Regions from separate parts of the Deinococcus sp. YIM 77859 genome, predicted to be linked through region 3. Evidence: riboswitches for the same ligand, from Rfam matches in the RefSeq annotation. Region 3 holds a riboswitch; each other region holds the start of a gene.
The links. A riboswitch is a leader RNA that binds a small molecule or an ion and turns the genes downstream of it on or off. The one in region 3 is predicted to bind cyclic di-GMP.

Region 1: it holds a riboswitch for cyclic di-GMP, as region 3 does, so the genes downstream of both, EI73_RS07640 (DUF11 domain-containing protein) here and EI73_RS10445 (hypothetical protein) in region 3, are expected to answer to the same signal.
Region 2: it holds a riboswitch for cyclic di-GMP, as region 3 does, so the genes downstream of both, EI73_RS08470 (Ig-like domain-containing protein) here and EI73_RS10445 (hypothetical protein) in region 3, are expected to answer to the same signal.

What each region holds. Positions count from the first base shown of each region.
Region 1 covers NZ_JQNI01000002.1:1,551,389-1,557,594, reverse strand. Annotated here, with positions in the region: gene EI73_RS07650 (radical SAM protein) at 138-1,610, shown strand; gene EI73_RS07645 (VWA domain-containing protein) at 1,729-2,940, opposite strand; cyclic di-GMP riboswitch class II at 3,090-3,172, shown strand; gene EI73_RS07640 (DUF11 domain-containing protein) at 3,284-3,781, shown strand; gene EI73_RS07635 (hypothetical protein) at 3,831-6,053, shown strand; gene EI73_RS07630 (DUF11 domain-containing protein) at 6,165-6,206, shown strand, end outside.
Region 2 covers NZ_JQNI01000002.1:1,726,615-1,732,820, reverse strand. Annotated here, with positions in the region: gene xseA (exodeoxyribonuclease VII large subunit) at 1-269, opposite strand, end outside; gene EI73_RS08480 (CrcB family protein) at 266-655, opposite strand; gene EI73_RS08475 (magnesium transporter CorA family protein) at 691-1,605, shown strand; gene EI73_RS08470 (Ig-like domain-containing protein) at 1,662-3,470, opposite strand; cyclic di-GMP riboswitch class II at 3,713-3,797, opposite strand; gene EI73_RS08465 (hypothetical protein) at 3,919-4,725, opposite strand; gene EI73_RS08460 (TatD family hydrolase) at 4,712-5,515, opposite strand; gene EI73_RS08455 (hypothetical protein) at 5,655-6,206, shown strand, end outside.
Region 3 covers NZ_JQNI01000002.1:2,114,904-2,121,109, reverse strand. Annotated here, with positions in the region: gene EI73_RS10455 (hypothetical protein) at 1-1,519, opposite strand, end outside; gene EI73_RS10450 (molecular chaperone) at 1,534-2,244, opposite strand; gene EI73_RS10445 (hypothetical protein) at 2,368-2,829, opposite strand; cyclic di-GMP riboswitch class II at 3,050-3,133, opposite strand; gene dnaE (DNA polymerase III subunit alpha) at 3,284-6,206, opposite strand, start outside.

The sequences.
Region 1 (6,206 bases), 560 kb from region 3:
GTGAGAATCATGTGCTGAAAAGGCCACAATCCAGCGGGACACCCGTCACACCTTTCTCCCCGCCGCTCTGATAAGCTGACCTGTTTAAACGGGACCCCAGTGCGTCCCGCCCATCACGAACCAGCCCGGGGGAGAACGTGACCGCAGCCGAACAGCTTGAACAACAGACCGAGGTCTTTCCCGCACCCATCAAAACCGTAGAGCCGGGCAGTCCCGCTGAACGGGCAGGTGTGCAGCCCGGTGACCTGCTGATCCGCGTCAATGGCCAACCTGTGACGGACGTGCTCGCCTACCGCCACCGCCTCTCACAGGGGCGGGCAACGCTGGAGATCAGTCGCCCGGTGGCGCGGCCCACGGTCCTGAGCGGGGTGCTCGGGGTGGCGCAGGATCACCACCGCCTCGCCTACGACCCAGCGGCCCCCACCTTCACCTTTGAGGTGGAGTGGGAAGACCCCGGGCTGGACTTCGAGGAAGTGCTTTTTGACGGCATCAAGAAGTGCGCCAACAAATGCGACTTCTGCTACGTCCACCAGATGCCGCGCGGCTTTCGCAAGAGCCTGTACATCATGGACGACGACTACCGGCTGTCGTTCCTGTACGGCTCCTTTGTGACCCTTACCAATCTGACTGAAGGTGACATCAACCGGATTCTGGACGAGAACCTTTCGCCCCTGTACGTGTCGGTCCACACGGCCAACCAGGAACTGCGCCAGGATCTGATGAAGTGGTGGAAACTCAAGGTCAAGGACCCGCAGGCGGTGCAGATTCGCACCATGATCGAGCGGCTCGAGCCCATTGACCTCTACACCCAGATCGTGCTTGTTCCTGGGCGCAACGACCGCGAACACCTCGATGAGACGATCGAGTATCTGGCCAGCCGTCCCAATGTGATCTCGGCGGCTGTGGTCCCCATCGGGTTGACCGGACACCGCCGGAACCTGCCTGACGTGCGAACGTTTACGCGGGAGGAGGCGCAAGATACGCTGGCACGCCTGAACCGCTGGCGCCGGAAATTCCTGAGAGAGCGCGGGACTCGGTTCGTGTTCCCCTCCGACGAGTTCTACCTGCTTGCCGGCGAACCGCTGCCCAGCGAGGAGGAATACGAGGGCTTTCCCATGCTGGAAAACGGTGTGGGCATGATCCGCGACTTCCTCAGCGAGGAACCCTCCGAGCTGCCCGCCGCGCTTCCTGCGCCGCGCCGCGTGATCCTGGGGACCGGTCTGCTCTTTGCCGAATCGCTGGACCGAGCGGTAGAACCCCTGCGGCAGATCGGAGGGCTGGAGGTGGAGGTGCGGGCCATCGAGAACAGGACGTTTGGCCGCGTGACCACCGTGGCAGGGCTGCTGACCGGGCGCTGCTTTCGGCAGGCCATCCAGCCCGGCGAGGCTGACCTGCTCATCGTTCCGCCCACCACGCTGCGCTACGGCACCGAGCTGATGCTGGACGACACCAGCCTGAGTGACCTGCGCGCAGAATTCCGCATGGACGTGCGGGCGGGCGGTGCGACCCTGGGTGAACTCGCCCGCGTCATTCTGGAGGGCGTTCAGAGTAGCGGCCACCAGTGGGGCATGAGTGCGCACGCGGTCAAGGAGGGGCGCGGGCAGGCCTGAAGTGCCCCAGCCGCCCCTTCTCGCCGGACCGCCTGTCCCCGAAGGCACACTCTGCGACCGCCTCCGGCTGCACGAGTGATGGCTGAAAAGAGGCGCCCGGATGGAGACGGCAAGGGGGCTAATTCACCAGCTTCGTCTTGTTCGTCATGAAGTCCATCAGCACGTACTGGCCGATGTTGTACGGCGTGGTGAAGTACGCCTTGCCCTTGGTCATCTCGGTCACCCGCCGCACGAAGCCGACGAGTTCGGGGTCACGGGCGAGCATGAAGGTGTTGACCTGGATGCCGCTTCTTCGGCAGTTGGCGACCTCACGCAGGGTCGCGCCGAGCACGTAGGGATCGAGGCCGTACGCGTTCTTGTAGATGCGGCCATCGGGCAGCGTGAGGGCGGACGGCTTGCCGTCGGTGATCATCACGATCTGCTTCATGTCCTTGTTCTCGCGCTTGAGGAGCTGCTGCGCGAGGCGGAGGCCGCCCGCGGTGTTGGTGTGGTAGGGGCCAATCTGGGCCTGCGCGAGCTTGGAGACCGGCACCTCCTCGGCAGAGTCGTGGAACAGCACGAATTTGACGCTATCGCCGGGATACTGGGTGCGGATGAGGTGCGCGAGGGCGAGGGCCACCTGCTTGGCGGGTGTAAACCGGTCCTCGCCGTACAGAATCATGGAGTGTGAGCAGTCGAGCAGCACGACCGTCGCCGCCGAGGAGTTGTATTCCGCCTGCCGAATCACCAGGTCGGATTCCTCCAGGTGCTCGAAGCCTTTACTCAACACGTTGCCCAGGGTGGCGGTCGTGTCGAGGTTCAGCGTGTCACCGAACTCGTAGTTCTTTAGCTCGCCGGTCATCTCGACGCCCGAGGCATACTCGCGGGTGTCGTGCGCGCCCGCGCTGCTTCTCCCCAACCCGCCCATCAGGTCGCGTAGGCTCTTGTAGCCCAGAAAGTCGATGCTTTTGTCGGTGAGCTGGAACCGCGCCTCGCCGCCTTGGCCCTGGCCACCCGGCCCCTCCTGGTCGTCGAATTCCTTGCGGATAAAGCCGTCTTGCTGCAGCCGGTCCATCAGGCGCTCGATCTGCTGGCCCAGGGCCGTTTGCCGCACGTCCTCCGCCTGCAGCGCTTCGAGCAACTGCTCTTCGGGAATCATGCCCCGCTCGGCCAGGGCTTCCAGGATGGCGTCAAACAGGTCGTCCATGGAGGGCCGGGCATTCGGGTCGGGGTCGTAGGGGTCATTCATCCCCTTGCCCAGCAGGGCTTCTTGGATCATCTGCATCAGCTCGCTCGAATCGAGCTCGTCGAGTTCGCCCTCGAACTTGCTGTACCGCGTGACACGCGCCATGGCTGACCTCCGTCCTCACAGGATGGCGCGGCTCACCCGGCCTGTTTGTAACGCTTCGCCCTCAGGGGCAACTTCGCCCTACCGCGCAGCGGGCTCCCAGCGGCAGGGCACTTTGTAAGAATTTCGTTAAGGTTTCCTTATTAGGGTGGGCTCGTTCCGGGGCGATGAGCCGTGCGGTGTAGCCGGGCACCTGCCGCACGAGGAGCCAGTGGTGCGACCGACGAAACCGTGAATCCCCAAAGGGTCACGTCCGTCGGTCGTTTTTGTGTTGTGGCAAAGGCCTGCCGCCCTCCGCGCTGGAGGTGGGTGCAGGTTGGCCACCCTCTTTCCCGAAGGAGCCCACATGCAAGCCCGTGCCCCCCTCCTGCTGCTTGCCCTCTCCGGTGCGGCCATGGCTCAGAGCGCCTCTCCACTTGTGCTGCATGCCGCACAGGCGCTTCTCCAGACCGTCACGGTCGGCGGCAAGGTCACCGAAAAGCGCGTAGCGGATCCGGCCAGTGTTCGCCCCGGCGACATTTTGGCTCAGACGGTCACTGCGCGCAACGTTTCGGCCCGTGCGCTGGGCAACGTCGCCGTCAAGCTGCCCGTGCCCCCCAACATGGTCTACCTCGCGCCCGATGGCCCCACCCCCGAAGGCGTCCGCACCGAGTACTCCATCGACGGAGGCAAGACCTTTGCCCCCGCTCCCCTGAAGAAGAAAGTCACTGTGACCGAAAACGGCAAGGCCGTGACCCGCGAGGTCGAGGTGCGGCCGAGCGAGTACCAGGCGGTTCGCTGGACCATTCCGCTGCTTCCCGCCGGGGCCGAGAAGACCCTCGGTTTCCGCGTGCAGGTGAAGTGAATTCCGTGCTGCCCGGAGCGGAACGCTCGGGGTCACCGAAGGAGAACGTATGAAGGCAAACACCAAGATTCTGGCCCTGATCGCTGCTCTGGCTGCGGGTGTCGCCGCTGCCGAAGGCACCCCCGCGGACACCGTGATTACGAACACCGCCACGGCCACCTTCACGGACCCCACGACCAATCAGCCGGTGGCCGATCCGGTGAGGTCGAACACCGTGAGCACGAAGGTGCTGCCCAAGCCGGACTTTGACATCGTGTACCGCACGGGCGCCGACGGCACGACCGCCACCACCACGCCCCTGCCGGCGGGCTACGAGCAGCAGACGGTCCCCGAGCAGGCGAATGGTCAGGCTGGTGAGATCGCCACCGCGTACTTCGTGCAGAACAACGGCAACGTGGACGGTTACCTGGTGAGGCTCGCCTTCAACGTCAACGGCAGCCCCCAGACTCCCGCGAGCGTTCTGTACTACATCGATACCGACGGGGACGGCATCCTGAGCGAGACCGAACGCCGGGCCGGGGCCGTCACGCAGGTGAGTGTTCCGGTAGACCGGCTCGACACGCAGGCCGACGAGGGCGTTGTGAGCATCATCCAGGTGATCACCGTGCCGAAGACAGCCAAGGCGGGTGAGCAGTATGCGGCCAGCCCGCAGGGCATCGCCGACGTGTACGACAAAGCGACCGGGCAGATCATCCAGCAGACTGAAGCGGCAAGCGACCTCCAGTACAGCCGTGCGGTGATCTACACGCCCAGCATCACCAACAACGTGATCGACGGGGACAACAACACCGGCAATGGCCAGCAGACGCCCGGCACCACCGTCACGCCCCCCGGCACGGGAACGAGCGTGCCCGGCTACGAGGATCCCACGCGGCCCACGACCAACATCGTCGCGGTCAGTCCGGACAACCAGATCGCCTACCCCAAGGCGGACGGGGACAGCACCGCCGATACGGTCACCTTTGTGAACAGCCTGACCAACGGCGGCACGCTTGCCGATACGGTGCGGCTGTTTCCCACGGGAACGGCGGGTAAAGGTGGCAGTCCCAGCGCCACTCCCAACCCGGACGGCTCCTTCACGCTCCCGGATGGCGTGACTGTGCGCTTTACCGACAAGGACGGCAACCCGCTGCCCCTCAGCTCGGACAACTACCCGGTTCTGACCGTGCCCAGCGGGCAGACCCTGAACTACCGCACGGTGGTCACCTATCCCGACTTCGACAGCAATGTCAACGCCAATCCCAGCCCGATTGTTCTCAACATCGGCGCCGATTCGAGCAACGACGGCGACGCCCTTGCCGACGATACCTCCACCGATACGGTCTACCCGCCGCAGCTCCAGTTTGGTGACGCGACGGCCGAGTTGGGAACCAGCCCCACGCCAGCCCCCATTCAGTCGGTCGTTCCCGGTGCGGCAACCGGGACCGGGACGGGGGTGAACACCGACAGCAGCGCCGTGTTCCCGATGGACCTTGCCAACCTGGGGGCCTACACCGACACCTACACCCTAAGCGGCACGGTCGTCGTGCCCGTGATCAAGTCGGACGGCACGGTCGGTACCCAGACGGTGAACGTGCGCTACTTCAGCGACAATGGCGGTCAGCCCGGCACCGAGCTGAGCTTCACCACCAACTCCGACAGCACCCGCACCTACACGACCGGCGCGGTGTCGCCCGAGAGTGAACTCAGGGTCTACGCCGTGGTGGATATTCCGGCAAATGCCCAGGCGACCACCCGGAACGGCGTGACCGAGCTGCTGACGGTGAACCAGCGGGTGACGGCGGTCTACAGCGGCATCACCCGCGAGGACAACAACAACCAGATCGCGGTCGAGCAGCCGGGCAACAAGGGGGTGGCCCTCACCAAGTCCGAGCCGGCCGCCGCGCGCCCCGGTGACCTCCTGAGCTACACCATCACCGCGAAGAACAACTTCAACGCGGGCCTCAAGAGCTTCTACGTCACCGAGTCCAGCAGCAACCCCAACACCAACGTCTTTACCTGGACGGCCTTCCACTCGGTCACGGCGACCAAGACCTTTACGGCGGGCACAGTGCTGTACCGCTTCAACGGTGGAACCTGGCAGACGAGCGGTATACCCGCCAGCGGCGGCCAGGAGGTCACGCTCAACAACGGGACAAAGGTCATGGTCTACCCCGGCGTGACCAGCGTGGATATCGGTGTGGACACCAACGGCAACGGCTCGGTGGACAGTAACGATCTGTTCCCCGCCCAGGGTGAACTGAACATCAGCTTTAACGTCGTCATCAAGTAATTCTCGGCGGCGCGGCCTTTTTCCGTGAGGCCGCGCCGCTGGTGCCAACACAGACTCTTTTTTCTGCCCGTTCGTGTTCCCCCGCCTTCCCGCCCTCCGAGGAGAACCCCGTTGAAGTCCCTCCTGCCCCTCCTGTCCCACCTGTTGGTCACC
Region 2 (6,206 bases), 390 kb from region 3:
CCCGTCGCGCGCCGAAACTTGGCCTCCAGGGCGTAGCGTTCCCGTGCCCACACCGTCGCGCGGCACTTGGCGACCTCCGTGCCGTCTTCCAGCTGCACGAGGTCGAGGTAGAGGTGACGGCGGTCGGTCAGACCAGCGATCTCTGCCCGGACCCACACCGCTCCGGGGACTCCCCGCGCAATCACCTGTCCCACGTAGACCAGCACGTCCGCCAGATCGAGGAAGTGTTCGGGGGGGCGGGTGCTCTCGCTCTTCTTGCGTCTGCTCATAGCCTGGCCCCCAGGGTTCGCCCGGCGACCGCCGCCAGCACGCCCAGTCCCACGCTCAGTCCCACGTACAGCGCTGCCAGCCCGCCTGCGCTGCGGGTCAGCAGTCCGTCCACGTCCGCACTGAAGGTGCTGAAGGTGGTAAACGCTCCCAGCACGCCCGTTCCAAAGGCCAGCCGCACGCTCTCCGGCCACAGCCCCCGACCGACCAGGCTCAGGGTCAACCCCAGCAGAAAAGAACCCAGCACGTTGATCAGGAGTACGGGCAACGGAAACAAGGAGAAGGGGAACGGCAGGCGCGCAGCAAGCGGCACGAGGGCCAGCGTGAGCCCGTAGCGAGCCGCTGCGCCCACCGCCCCTCCTGCCATGACCCACAGCCAGGCTGTCATGGAGGACAGGATAGGGGTCCAGTACCATCATCCCCATGATTCGCGCCCAGACCCTCACCGGCACGCCCCTCGACTGGACTGGGCAGACCCAGGGCGTGTGGGTGGACGCGCAGGCCATCACGCCCGAAGAGCTCGTTCGCTTGCAGGCGGCTTTTCCCCTGAACCGGCTGGCGCTGGAAGACGCTTTGGAACGCGGCCACTGGAGCCGTGCCGAAGCGTACCCAGAGCACGACTTCATCACCCTTCGTTCCTTTGCGCGGCCCGAGGAGGGGGACGAATTCACCGAGCGCCTGAGCCTCTTTCTCTTTCCGCAGGGCGTCTTGACCCTGAGCAGCACGGGAACCCGCGCGCTGGGTGAGGTCTGGAAGCTGGCGGGCCGCGAGAGCGTCAACACGCCATCCGAGATCGTGTACGAGCTGCTCGACCGCACGGCGGACACGTTTTTTGCTCTTGCCGACAGCCTGGAACTGCGGGTAGACGCCTTGGAAGAGCAGGTCTTTACGAGTGGCCACGAGAACCCGGTGGCGGACGTCTTCGCGCTCAAGCACCGGCTGGGCCAGGCGCGGCGGCTGAGTGCGGACGCCCGTGAGGCGACGGCCCTCTTTGCCCGCCACGTGAACGGGACCGAGGCGGACGCGGTGCGCTACCGGGACGTGCAGGACTCCTTTACGCGTGCCGCCAGCCGCTTCGAGACCCTGCGCGATCACCTGACAAGCCTCCTCGACCTGCACCTGAACCTGCAAAGCCAGCGCATGAACGAGGTGATGCGCACCCTCACCGCCGTCAGCGTGATTTTTCTCCCCCTCACCTTTTTGGCCGGGGTGTGGGGCATGAATTTCGAACACATGCCCGAGCTGCCCTGGCGGTACGGCTACGCGTTTGCCTGGCTGAGTTTCCTGCTGATCGGCGGGCTGCTGGCCTATTCCTTCAAGCGGCGGCGGTGGTGGTAGACAAAACGCGAAATGCCGCCCAGCCTGCGGTGAGGGCCGGGCGGCGCCGCTCGGGGTTACTTCACAAAGGCGTACAGCACCCGCAGTTCCGTGAGGGCTTCGACCACCCCACCCAGGCGCAGCTCCACACTGTCAAAGGGCTGACTCGTTCGGAAGGCCACGGTCTGGATGTCACTGCCGGGAGTGAGGAGGGCGAGGTCGAGCACAGAGGCTCCGCTTCGGGTTTCCTGCGGCTGACCATTCAGGTAGGTCACCAGTGTGAGGTTTGTCAGGACGCCTAGGTCAAGGAGGCCACCGGGGCGACGTACGGCAAAGCCCACGACTTGTCCTGCCGACCGCTGCTCGGTGCCAATAACACGCAGGTAGGCGTGTCCGGCCACGCCTACGCTCACCTTGAGGCTGGCCTCGTCCGTCAGGTTGGTGTTGACGACGTTCGCGTCGTTTTCAACGGTGCACAGCAGGCACAGACCGCGGGTGCCCGAGTTCACGCTGTACCCCGTGCCGACGAGGGGTTGTGGCGATGCGGGTTGCGTGGCGGCCACGGTAAAGGTGACGCTCGGGCTGCTCGTGCGGTTTCCAGCGGCGTCGTAGGCCGTCACGGTGAGGGTGTGTGTTCCAGCGGAGAGGGTCGGCAGGGCCGTGTTGAAGGTGACGTTGGTGCCTGGTGTGATGTTGAGGTTTGTTTCTGCCCCACCGTCGAGGGTGTAGGTGAGGCGCGTGACGGCCCGGTTATCGCTGGCCGTTCCGGTGAGCTGAACGGGGTTATTGACCGTACTTCCTGCCGCGGGCGAGGTCAGGTTGACCGTGGGTGCGGTGACGTCGCCGCTTCCACCGCCTGTGGCCACGGTAAAGGTGACGCTGGCACTGTTGGAACGGTTCCCCGCCGTGTCGTAGGCGACTACCGTGAGGGTGTGCGGCCCGGCGGGCACGTCGCTGAGGGAGACATCGAGGGAAGCGTTCTGTCCGGGGGCCACCGGGAAGTGGACCGCCGGGCCGTTGTCGAGCTGGTACGTGAAGCGGGCCACGGCCTGGTTATCCGACGCTGCCGCAAGGATACGGACGGGGAGAGGCACCGTAGCCCCGTTCGTCGGCGCGGTGATGGTGACGGTGGGGGCTACGGTGTCCCCGCTGGTCCCTGTCACCGTGAAGCTCGCGCTGGCGGCCTCGGAGCGGTTGCCGGCGGCGTCGTAGGCACGCACGGTCAGCGTGTGCGTTCCCGCCGTGATGTTCGGCAGGGTGACGTCGAGGTTGACGGTCGGACCGGGCGTCACGGGAAGGTCGATTTCGGCCGCGCCGTCGAGCTGGTAGGTGATGCGGGCAATGGTCTGGTTGTCGCTGGCCGTGCCGGTCACACGCACGGGCGAGGGAACGCTCGCGCCGTTGGTGGGGGCCGTCAGGGTGAAGGTCGGGGCCGTGGTGTCCGCGGTGCCGCCCCCCGGCAAAGGCAAAACGGTGACAGTGCGGGTCACCTGGGTCGAGTTTCCGGCGGTGTCATAGGCCGTGACGGTCAGCGTGTACGTCCCCGGCTGGAGGCCGCACAGGCACAGCACGGTGTTGATCTTGCCGTCCGCTGGAAGGGTCAGCGCCTGCTCGTTGCCGTTGTTAAAGCGGTAGGTGAGGCGGGCGAGGCCACCCTGGTCGCTGACCTCACCCTGAAGCAGGAGGCTGCCGCTGGCGCTGCTGTTGTCGGCAGGGGAAGTGAGGGTCAGGGTAGGTTGGATGGTGTCTCCGGCACCGGGGGGCTGACCCGGTCCTGGAGCAGGCTGACTGGGTCCTGTGCTGCACCCCACCAGCAGGGCGGCTGTCAGGAGGGTTGTGGCAGCCAGGCGACCAGAGAGACCAGACAAAAGGGGAAACAACGGCATGGGGTTCTCCTTTGCAAAGGGAACAAAACCGCGTTCTGGCGGCGGGTGCCGTCAGGGCTGAGGGAACGTCGTGTGGCTGAGTGCTGCTCTGTTGTGCCGGTCAGCGCGGAGTTCTGGAGTTTCCTGAACTCTCTGATGCTCAGCGTCTCACCTCCCGCCTGTGGGGGACGGAAGAGGGCAGCCCTATCGGCGCCTCCCCTGGGGGCTTCCGTCAGAAGGAGAATTCGACACGTGGCTACGCACGTGTTCCGAGCCGGTCGCACCACTGGCTCCTCCCGTTCCAGGTGCCCGTATCAGGAACCGGGATTCATCGCCTCTCGGATAGCAGGTGTGAGGAGCTATCCACCCTGAAGCTAGGAGGCTTTGCCCGGGAATGAATGAGGCTTTGCTTCAGTGGGCCGTCATTCTTGGGGGGGCCTTGCCCTGGTTGAAGGAGCTGTGCCCCAGCTCAGTACGGCGCCGCTCCCCCCGCCTTCAGGGCGAAGTGCACCCGCCGCAGCGCGACCTCCTGCGCGCGCGTGAGTGGCTCCCCCAGCGCCAGCCGGTGCAGGGCGCGGGCATGCACCGCCAGGCGATGTGGGGCATCGGTGGCTTGGGTGTCCAGGTATTCAAAGTGCACGGCGCTTCCCAGCGCCTCGACCAGAGCGTCGAGCCGTTCCAGCGAGGTGGACTTGCGCCGTCCCCGGTGCACGAGGTGCTCGGCGTAGCGCCGAACATGAAAGCGGTGGTCACTGCGAACGCGAAACCGCGCGTAGCCCAGCAGCCACGCATGTGTGAGGGCAAGCCGGATCGCCTCGCGTTCGGCAAGGTGTTCATGCCCCCGCTCGTGCAGGAAAAAGGTCTGGTAAGGCCTGCCGTTGAGGGTGTAGCCCACGCTGAGGCGGCCGCCCTGTTTGTCGGCGCTCCCGTCCGCGTGGAGAACGGCCTCGCCCGTAGGAGCACCGTGTTCCTGCCGCACGGTCTGAAGCTCCGTTTCGGTGAGGGCATGCCCCTCGGCCAGACGGCACAGGGCCAGGGCAAGCTGCGCTGCCTGGCGTGCCCGTTGGGCGCTGCCTCCCGCCGTGAGCTCCAGCAGCTCCAGGTGCGCTGCGTGGCGTAGGGCCACCTGGCGCGCCTCCTCCAGCGTGGGCCAGCGCGGTGGCGGCCACACCACCCCGTAGGCCACCCCGTCAAGCACATAGCCGACCCCTCGGCCCTCCGTTAGGGTGAGCAGGGTTGCTCGCTGGTGCCGTGGTCTGGGCTCACCTTGGGTCATCGCCTTCTGCCTCAGGCCCCGGCCGTGACTCGCCCGGTAGCCGGTAGATCCGGCGGGCGTTCTCGTCCGTGATCCTTTCCAAGGCTGCCGCCTCTATCCCGCGCAGCCCCGCGATGAAGTCCAGCGTATAGCGCACGTAGCCGGGGCGGTTGGGCTGGCCGCGCCGCGGTACGGGTGCGAGAAAGGGCGCGTCCGTCTCCAGCAGCAGGCGGTCTTGCGGGACCTGCCGCGCTGCCGCCTGAATCTCTTGGGCGTTCTTGTACGTCGTGTTGCCCGCAAACCCAAAGAATGCCCCCCGCTCCAGGCCGCAGGCGAGGAGACCGGGATGGCCGCTGAAGCAGTGCAGAATCACCGGCACGTCCGGCCACGCCGAAAGCACGTCCATCACGCCCCGGTGTGCCGAGTCCTGCCCCGGTTTGTCGCGCACATGGAGGACCAGGGGCTTCCCGCTGCGCCGCGCGAGGTCGAGCTGCCACTCGAAAGCCGCGACCTGGGCCGCCCTTTTTGTCTCGTCCCAGTAGTCGTCCAGGCCGCTTTCCCCGATGCCGACCACGCGTGGATGACGCGCCAGAGCCTCGATCTCTGCTCGTGCCTGCGCGCTGTCTTCTCCCGTATCGGTCGGGTGCAGGCCTACCGTCGCCCACACGTCCTCAAAGCGTTCGGCAAGCGCGACCGCGTTTCGCGCGTGCTCAGGGCTCGCCCCGATACAGACCATCCCGCTCAGGCCCAGCTCTCCGCGGGCGGAGGCCGGGTCGTCGAGATAGTCGAGGTGGCAGTGGGTGTCGATCATGGGAAAGAGGGTAAGGGGTGCGTGGAAGGGAGGCAAAGACAGAAAAGCTTGAGCGGACCCCTGGCTGCCGGCGCTCTGCCCTCACCGCTGTCAGCCCCCGCCCATCACTCTCATGAGGCCCTCGCGCTAGAGTGCGCCCGTGCTGAAAGCCGGGGTGTACGCGCTACTCGCGCTGGGAATCTTCACGGTGGTGTTCGCGCTGTTGCCGGCTCCCCCTTCGAATGCGGCACGAACGGGCGCTACCCTGGAGGGCGTCTCTCTCTCGCTCTATCCGGCGCGGGACGCGGACGCCGTGTGGCGCTTCCGGGCCGCCCACGTCACGAATGATCCCCTCCGGGGCGAGACGCGCCTCACTGGGCTTTCGAATGGGGGCCGCTGGATCAGGCAACCCGGAAGTCCCCCCGTGCTGGACGCCACCCTGCGCACCTCTGATCTGACCATCGACGCGCAGGACAACATGCTCACCCGTCAGGCGAGCATCACCCTGGTGCAGCAGTGTGCAGACATCGACCTGCGCGGCACCGAGGAGCAGCCCGTGCGGGTCGAGCAGGGGTACGGCTTCAGCGCGCCCGTGGCCGAGGTCGATTCGCCCTCGCTGACGGGCCGGGTGACTCGGATGCGCATGACCTTTGACTTCAACGTCGAGGACAGCGGCGAGGATTCCACCCTGGGCTGGAATCCCGACGCCACC
Region 3 (6,206 bases):
GGATGCGGGTGTACTCCAGGCTGCTGGCCGGACGGCCCGAACCCACCTCCGTGCGAGCGGTCAGGGTACTCTTGGCGTCGAGCAGGGAGCGGCCCTGCACACCGATGCGGTAACGCCCAGCCGTGCTGGCCTCGGCATAGGCGAGGAATGTGGTGCTGCTCTCAGCCTGCCACTGCAGGCTGGCCCGCCCCACCGCGCTCTGATCGAAGTGGTACTCCGCCTGTCCCAGCACGGACACCCCACGCCCCAGGAACGCGCTGCCATCCACGCCCACCCACGACCGGGAGGCGTCTCCCGGTGTCAAGGCGCCGTACACGCCGATGCGATTCGGCCCCAGCACCCGGCTGTAGCGGGCCGAGTACTGCTGCTTCAGCCCCAGGTCACCCTGCCAGCCCAGCGCCACACCAAAGTTGAGGTTCTGCCGGGGGTCGGACCATTGGGCGCTGGCCGTGACCCGCCCGTTTCGGCCCGCTACATCCGCCGTGCCCTGCATCTGAAAGTCCGGAGTGACCAGAACGCTGCCCGCCGCCCGGAAGGTCACCCCGGTCCCCACCATCCAACCCGCCTCGCCCCTTACCGCAAAGCTGCCGGGCTGCACGAGGCTCTGCAGGACATACGTCTGCCGGTGGGTTTCCAGACGAGTGCCGTTGCGCCAGCGAACCTCCACCGTCCCCTGCACGCTGCGGGGGCGCAGTCCGCGAATGGTCAGGTGTCCTGCGGAGGCGGGGAACGACTGCACCGTCTGGCCGTCCAAAAGCACTTCCACGTCGCTGTCCGTGGGGAGGTTTACCTCGATGGGTGGGAGTTCCGCCGCCCGTTCGCTCAGCAGGGAGGCCCGCACCCCGAAGGTCTGCGGCACGCTTCCTCCCCGCCAGAACACGCCAGCGCTCAGGTCCGGGGCAAGCTGCAGGTCGGCACCGGCGGACAGGGTGTGACGGAAGGCGCTGCCACCATACTGCTGCGCGTACCCAGCCTCCACGCTCAGCGGCCCCCGCAGGTACTGCGCGCGCACCTGTCCCCACTCGCGCCCCGCGCTCTGCGGCCCGTTCCACTCGCCGTAGGCATCGTACTGCACGCGAAACAGCGCGAGGTCACTGGAGAGGTCTAGGGGCCTAATCTCCACCGTGTGCGTGCTGGACGGCAAAAGGGTGAAGTTTGCCTCCACCGCCAGCGTCAGCCCCAGCCGGTCCAGACTGAACTTCAGTTCGGGGCGCAGCCGCACATAGGCCTCACCGTCGCAGTCTTGTCGCCCCGCCACATATCCCCGCTCGGACGGGAGCAGCGCCGCCCCGGGCAGCCACAGTCCCTCCGGCGCGAGGTACACCAGTTGCACCCCCCGGTCCGAGCCGCCCACCGTCGTCTGAACCAGGAACGGCTCACCTGGCAGGCAGTCGGAAGTCTCCGGGCCCGAGGCCACCGGGAAAGCCGGCTCCGGCAGCGAACCCTGTGCCAGCCCGACCCCGCTTAGGCCAAGCGTGAGCAGCAGCAGTCCCTGTATTCGTCGTGAACGCCCCACCATTGCAGGCCCCTGCCCTAAGGATTCGCCCGCAGCGTAAGCTGCCGCAGCTGGCCGCCCTGGGTGAAGCTCAGGCCTACCTCCGCCGCGTTGCCGGGTACCGGAAAGCGCAGCGAGCCACCACCTAACAGGTTAAAGGCCGGAACCTTTGTCTTCTGCCCGCCCGCCGAGAGTTCGAGGTCGGTCAGCGTCGCGTAGCGGTTCCCGGTGTTTCGCGCCACCACGAACGTCCCCGTGCCGGAGCGTTCCAGCGCAAACTGAGGCTGTGCCGCCGCATTCTTGGGGAACACCATCAAGGGCAGGCTGAGGCGGTACAACGTAGTGAGCTGGATGGAGTTGGCCTCCTGCGCCTGGGCAGGAGTAGAGGGCAGTTCCTGCACGAACACCCGGTAGGCTTTCTCGGTGTTGGACGGCGCCCCACGCAGCGCAAAGCGGATGGTCTGTTCTTGTCCGGGGGCCAGCCGGAACGTCGCCGGGTTGACGATCACATCCCGTGTCGGTGCGAGCTTGTCCTCGCCGTCCTGCGTCCAGCTCGCGAGCTCCATTCGAAAGGAAGCCGGCTGATGGGACGTGTTGCGAACGGTGAGCTGCGTGCTGCGCTGGTTGCCTTCGAGTTTCAGGGAGATGGGAGCGAAGGAGAGGGAGGTAGCCGCCTGGGCCGAGGGGAGGACAACACCCAGCAGGGACAGGCGAAGGAGAGCAGGAAGGGAAGGAAGGATGAAACGCATGTCTTCTCCTGTAGGGGTAGAGGAAAGGAGGAAAGGGCCAGAAAAAAGAAGTCTCATTTGGGAGGGCCAAACAGCTTCGGCAAAAAGGAGCACCCGGGGAGAGTGCTCCTGTGAGAAGGAGAGTTACTGAGCGACAACTTCCAAGGTGACGGTTGCGGTCCCCGTGTAAGTGCCGGCCGCATCCGTTTGGTCAGGCTTCTCGACACTCACATTGATGGTTTGGGTCAGGCCAGTTGCCCCATAAACGTCACCACTGGTCGCCCCCATAGTAATGGTCGCGTTGAGCGAACCCGTCTTGGTCGGGTCAGTGTTGGAGAGCGTGGTGTCCGCGACAGAGAGGTTGTAGCTCGCCCCAGCGTTGCAAGTAACAGTCGTACTGGTGCTCCCCGTGCCCCCCGTCGTGCCCGTCCAGTAAAGGGTGCCGGAGATTGTGACATTGCCCAGGGGCGAAAGCGTGCAGGAGTCGCCAACCGTTGCCGTAATGGTGAAGTCCTCGGTGTTGCCGGTGGTTTGCCCAGCCGTAACGGTAGCGGCGGAGGTGAAAGAAGCACCCATCAGGGCCAGGGCCATCGCGAGCTTTTTCATAGGACACCTCGTGAAAGGAAGCTGCTCTTACCGAGCAGGGAGAGAACGAGCCGGGAGGCGGCGCCTAGGCCGCGCCGCTTCCCAACCCCAGGCATAGGAGGGGCAGGCGTCGGGCTTGCTCTGCCGGAAACGGAAGGCACAAAACGAGCAATGTGCAGTTGTGTGAAACTCTCCTTGCTGAGGGTTGCCAAGTTGCGCCACACTCGGCGTGTGACGGACAGGGCGAGGTCGGGGGTCGCACCACTAGCTCCCTCTGTTCTAGGTGCCCGGATTACCGAACAGAGTTCATCGCTTCGTTTCGCCAGGGCAACTTTGCTCTGGTGGCTGAAAGATGCCGCAGCGGCTCTTACACATCTCTTACGCGATACTCAAGGCGTTCTCACGTCCTTCTCAAGGAAAGGCAAAAGAAAGCGTGGCCGAGGAGTGGGCCACGCTCGCTTCTGGACGGTTGCGGTTACGCCTGCATCCCCCGTCCCTTTTGCCCCCAGGCGGGCGGCTTGGGCGCGAAGCGGCTGAGAATGGTGCCCTGGTCGTAGGCGAGGTAGGCCCTGGCCCAGGGGAAGGTGGCATTCAACGCCCGGATAGCCTCCGAGCTGCCCATCTTGCGGTCAAGCTCGTACAGCACGAACTGCTCGGGGGTTTCTAGGCGCAGGTAGGTGGGCATGGACCCGGCGTACTCGTCCAGCACACTCTGAAACTCGCCCACCGCGTCGGGGGTGGCCGTCTCCAGGTCGATGGTGACGTACATGACCTTGGGAAGCTCGGCGAGCTGCTCTGGCGACACGACCTCCTCTGCAATGGCGCGCAGGCCGCCGTCTTCCGATTCGAGCTCGACGATCACCAGGGCGGGCGTGTCGTTCACCAGCTTCTCGTGAATGCGCTCGTAGGCACGTGAAAAGGCTACCAGTTCGGTCTGCCCCGACTCGTCGGCCAGAATGAAGCGGGCCATCATGCCGCCCGACTTGGTGGGCTTCTTGACCACGTTCTCGACCATGCCCGCCAGCACGGCCTTGACACGTTTACCGGGCGCGACGTTCTGCGTCTGAAACCAGGTGTCGAGGTCGCTGATGCGGCAACTCGCGGCCTCGCGCAAACCCTCATGCTGTTCAAGGGGGTGGCCGCTGATGTAGAGGCCCAGTGCCTCCTTCTCGACGGCGAGGCGCTGGAGATCGGTGTAGGGCTCGACTCCTGTGCGGAGTTTCGGCTCGGGAGCGGTCTCGCTCATCCCAAACAGGGCGTCCATGCCGCTGTTCGCCAGCGCCGCCGCACCCTGCGCCCAGGCCATCGCGTCTTCCAGGCTTTCCATAAGCTGATGGCGCTCGCCAAAGCGGTCAAAGGCCCCCGACTTGATCAGGGCTTCCATCGCCTTGCGGTTGCAGACCCGATTCCCCAGCCGCGAGCAGAAGTCGGCCAGCGACCGGAATGGCCCGCTTTTCTCGCGTTCCTCCAGAATCTTCTGAACCGCGCCCTCGCCCAGCCCCTTGATCGCGTACAGCCCAAAGAGGATCTCCTCGCCGTGAACCGCGAAGTCCGCCGAAGAGCGGTTGATATCGGGGGGCAGCACCCGCACGTCCATCTTGCGGGCATCAGAGACGTACTCGGCCACCTTGTCGGAGTCGCGGCGCTCGACCGTGAGGAGGGCCGCCATGAACTCGACGGGGTAATTGGCCTTGAGCCAGGCGGTCTGGTAGGTAATCACACCGTAGGCGGCACTGTGACTTTTGTTGAAGCCGTAGTTTGCAAAGGCGTCCAGCAGGTCAAAGAGCCGGTTCCCCTCCTCTTTCGGCACGCCATTTTTCTCGGCGCCCTCCACAAAAAGCTGGCGCTGGCGCTTCATCTCCTCGGCGTCCTTTTTGCCCATCGCGCGGCGGAGCAAATCTGCCCCGCCCAGGGAATACCCCGCCACCTCCGAAGCGATCTGCATGATCTGCTCCTGATAGACCGGGATGCCGTAGGTTTCGCGCAGGATGGGTTCCAGCCACTTCTCGCTGTGGGGAAACTCATCGTAGGTGACGGGTTCGGCGCCGTGGTGGCGGCGGACGTAGGTCGGAATGTTCTCCATCGGGCCCGGGCGGTAGAGCGCCGAAAGCGCGATGATGTCCGCGAGGCGGCGGGGCTTGAGGCGGCGGGAGGCGTCCGCGATGCCCGCGCCTTCGAGCTGGAAGACTCCCTTGGTGTCGCCACGCGAAAGGAGTTCGAAGGTCTTCTCGTCGTCGAAGGGGATGGCATCGAAATCCAGCTCCAGCCCCTTGGACTCGCGCAGAATGCGCCGCGCCTCGTCCAGGAAAGACAGGGTGCGCAGCCCCAGGAAGTCCATCTTGATCAGGCCGATGTCCTCCACGGCCTTCATGTCGTACTGGCAGACCATGCCCTCACCGGACGTGTCGCGCATGACGGGCACCAGGTCGGTGAGCTGCGTTTTGCCGATCACCACGCCCGCCGCGTGAACGGAGGCGTGGCGGGTCAGCCCTTCGAGTTTCTGCGCGAACTCGTAGGCCTCCTTGAGCTGGGGGTCCGCCTCCAGCATCTGCCCGATGTCGGGCACCGCCTCGCGGGCCTGCTCGAGCGAATAGCTCTTGCCGAACTTGATCGGGATGAGCTTGGAGACCTTGTCGACCTTGGCGTACTCCAGGCCCATCACACGCGCCACATCCTTGAGGCAAGCCTTACTCGCCATCGTCCCGAAGGTGGCGATCTGGGCGACCTTGTCGTCCCCGTACTTCTGCTGCACGTACGCGATCACTTCTCCACGCCGGGCGTCGTTGAAGTCGATGTCGAAGTCGGGCATGGAGATGCGGTCGGGATTGAGGAAGCGCTCGAACAGCAGCTCGAATTCGAGGGGGTCGAGGTTGGTGATGCGAATGGCGTACGCGACGAGCGAGCCCGCTCCCGACCCGCGTCCCGGCCCCACGCTGATCCCCTGATCCTTCGCCCAGCCGATGTAGTCCGCGACGATCAGGAAGTAGTCGGGGAAGCCCATGTTGTTGATCACCGAGAGCTCGTACTCGGCGCGGCGCAGGATGGTGAGGGCGTGCTTGTGGTGGGCGCGCGTCGTCTCCTCGGCATCGGCCTGCGGACCAAGTTCGATGGCCGTGTCGCTGTCCTTCTGCCTGGCCCGGCGGCAGTCTTCAAAGGCATAGGCGGGAAGCTGACCAGCCTCGGCCTCCGCCTCCATCCCGGCCAGCGCCGGGTAGGGCGTGTACTTCTCCCCCGCCGCCTTGCCGCGCGCCTCCCACTCGCTGCCCATGAAGGCAAGGAGGGTGTAGAGCGTTTCGAGGTCGCAGGTCCGGGCGTCGCAGCCCCCCACCCGAGCGAGGACTCTGGCCTTGTCCTCCGGCCCTAGGGCCTCCAGCGAGCGCAGCGCGTAGTCACGCAGC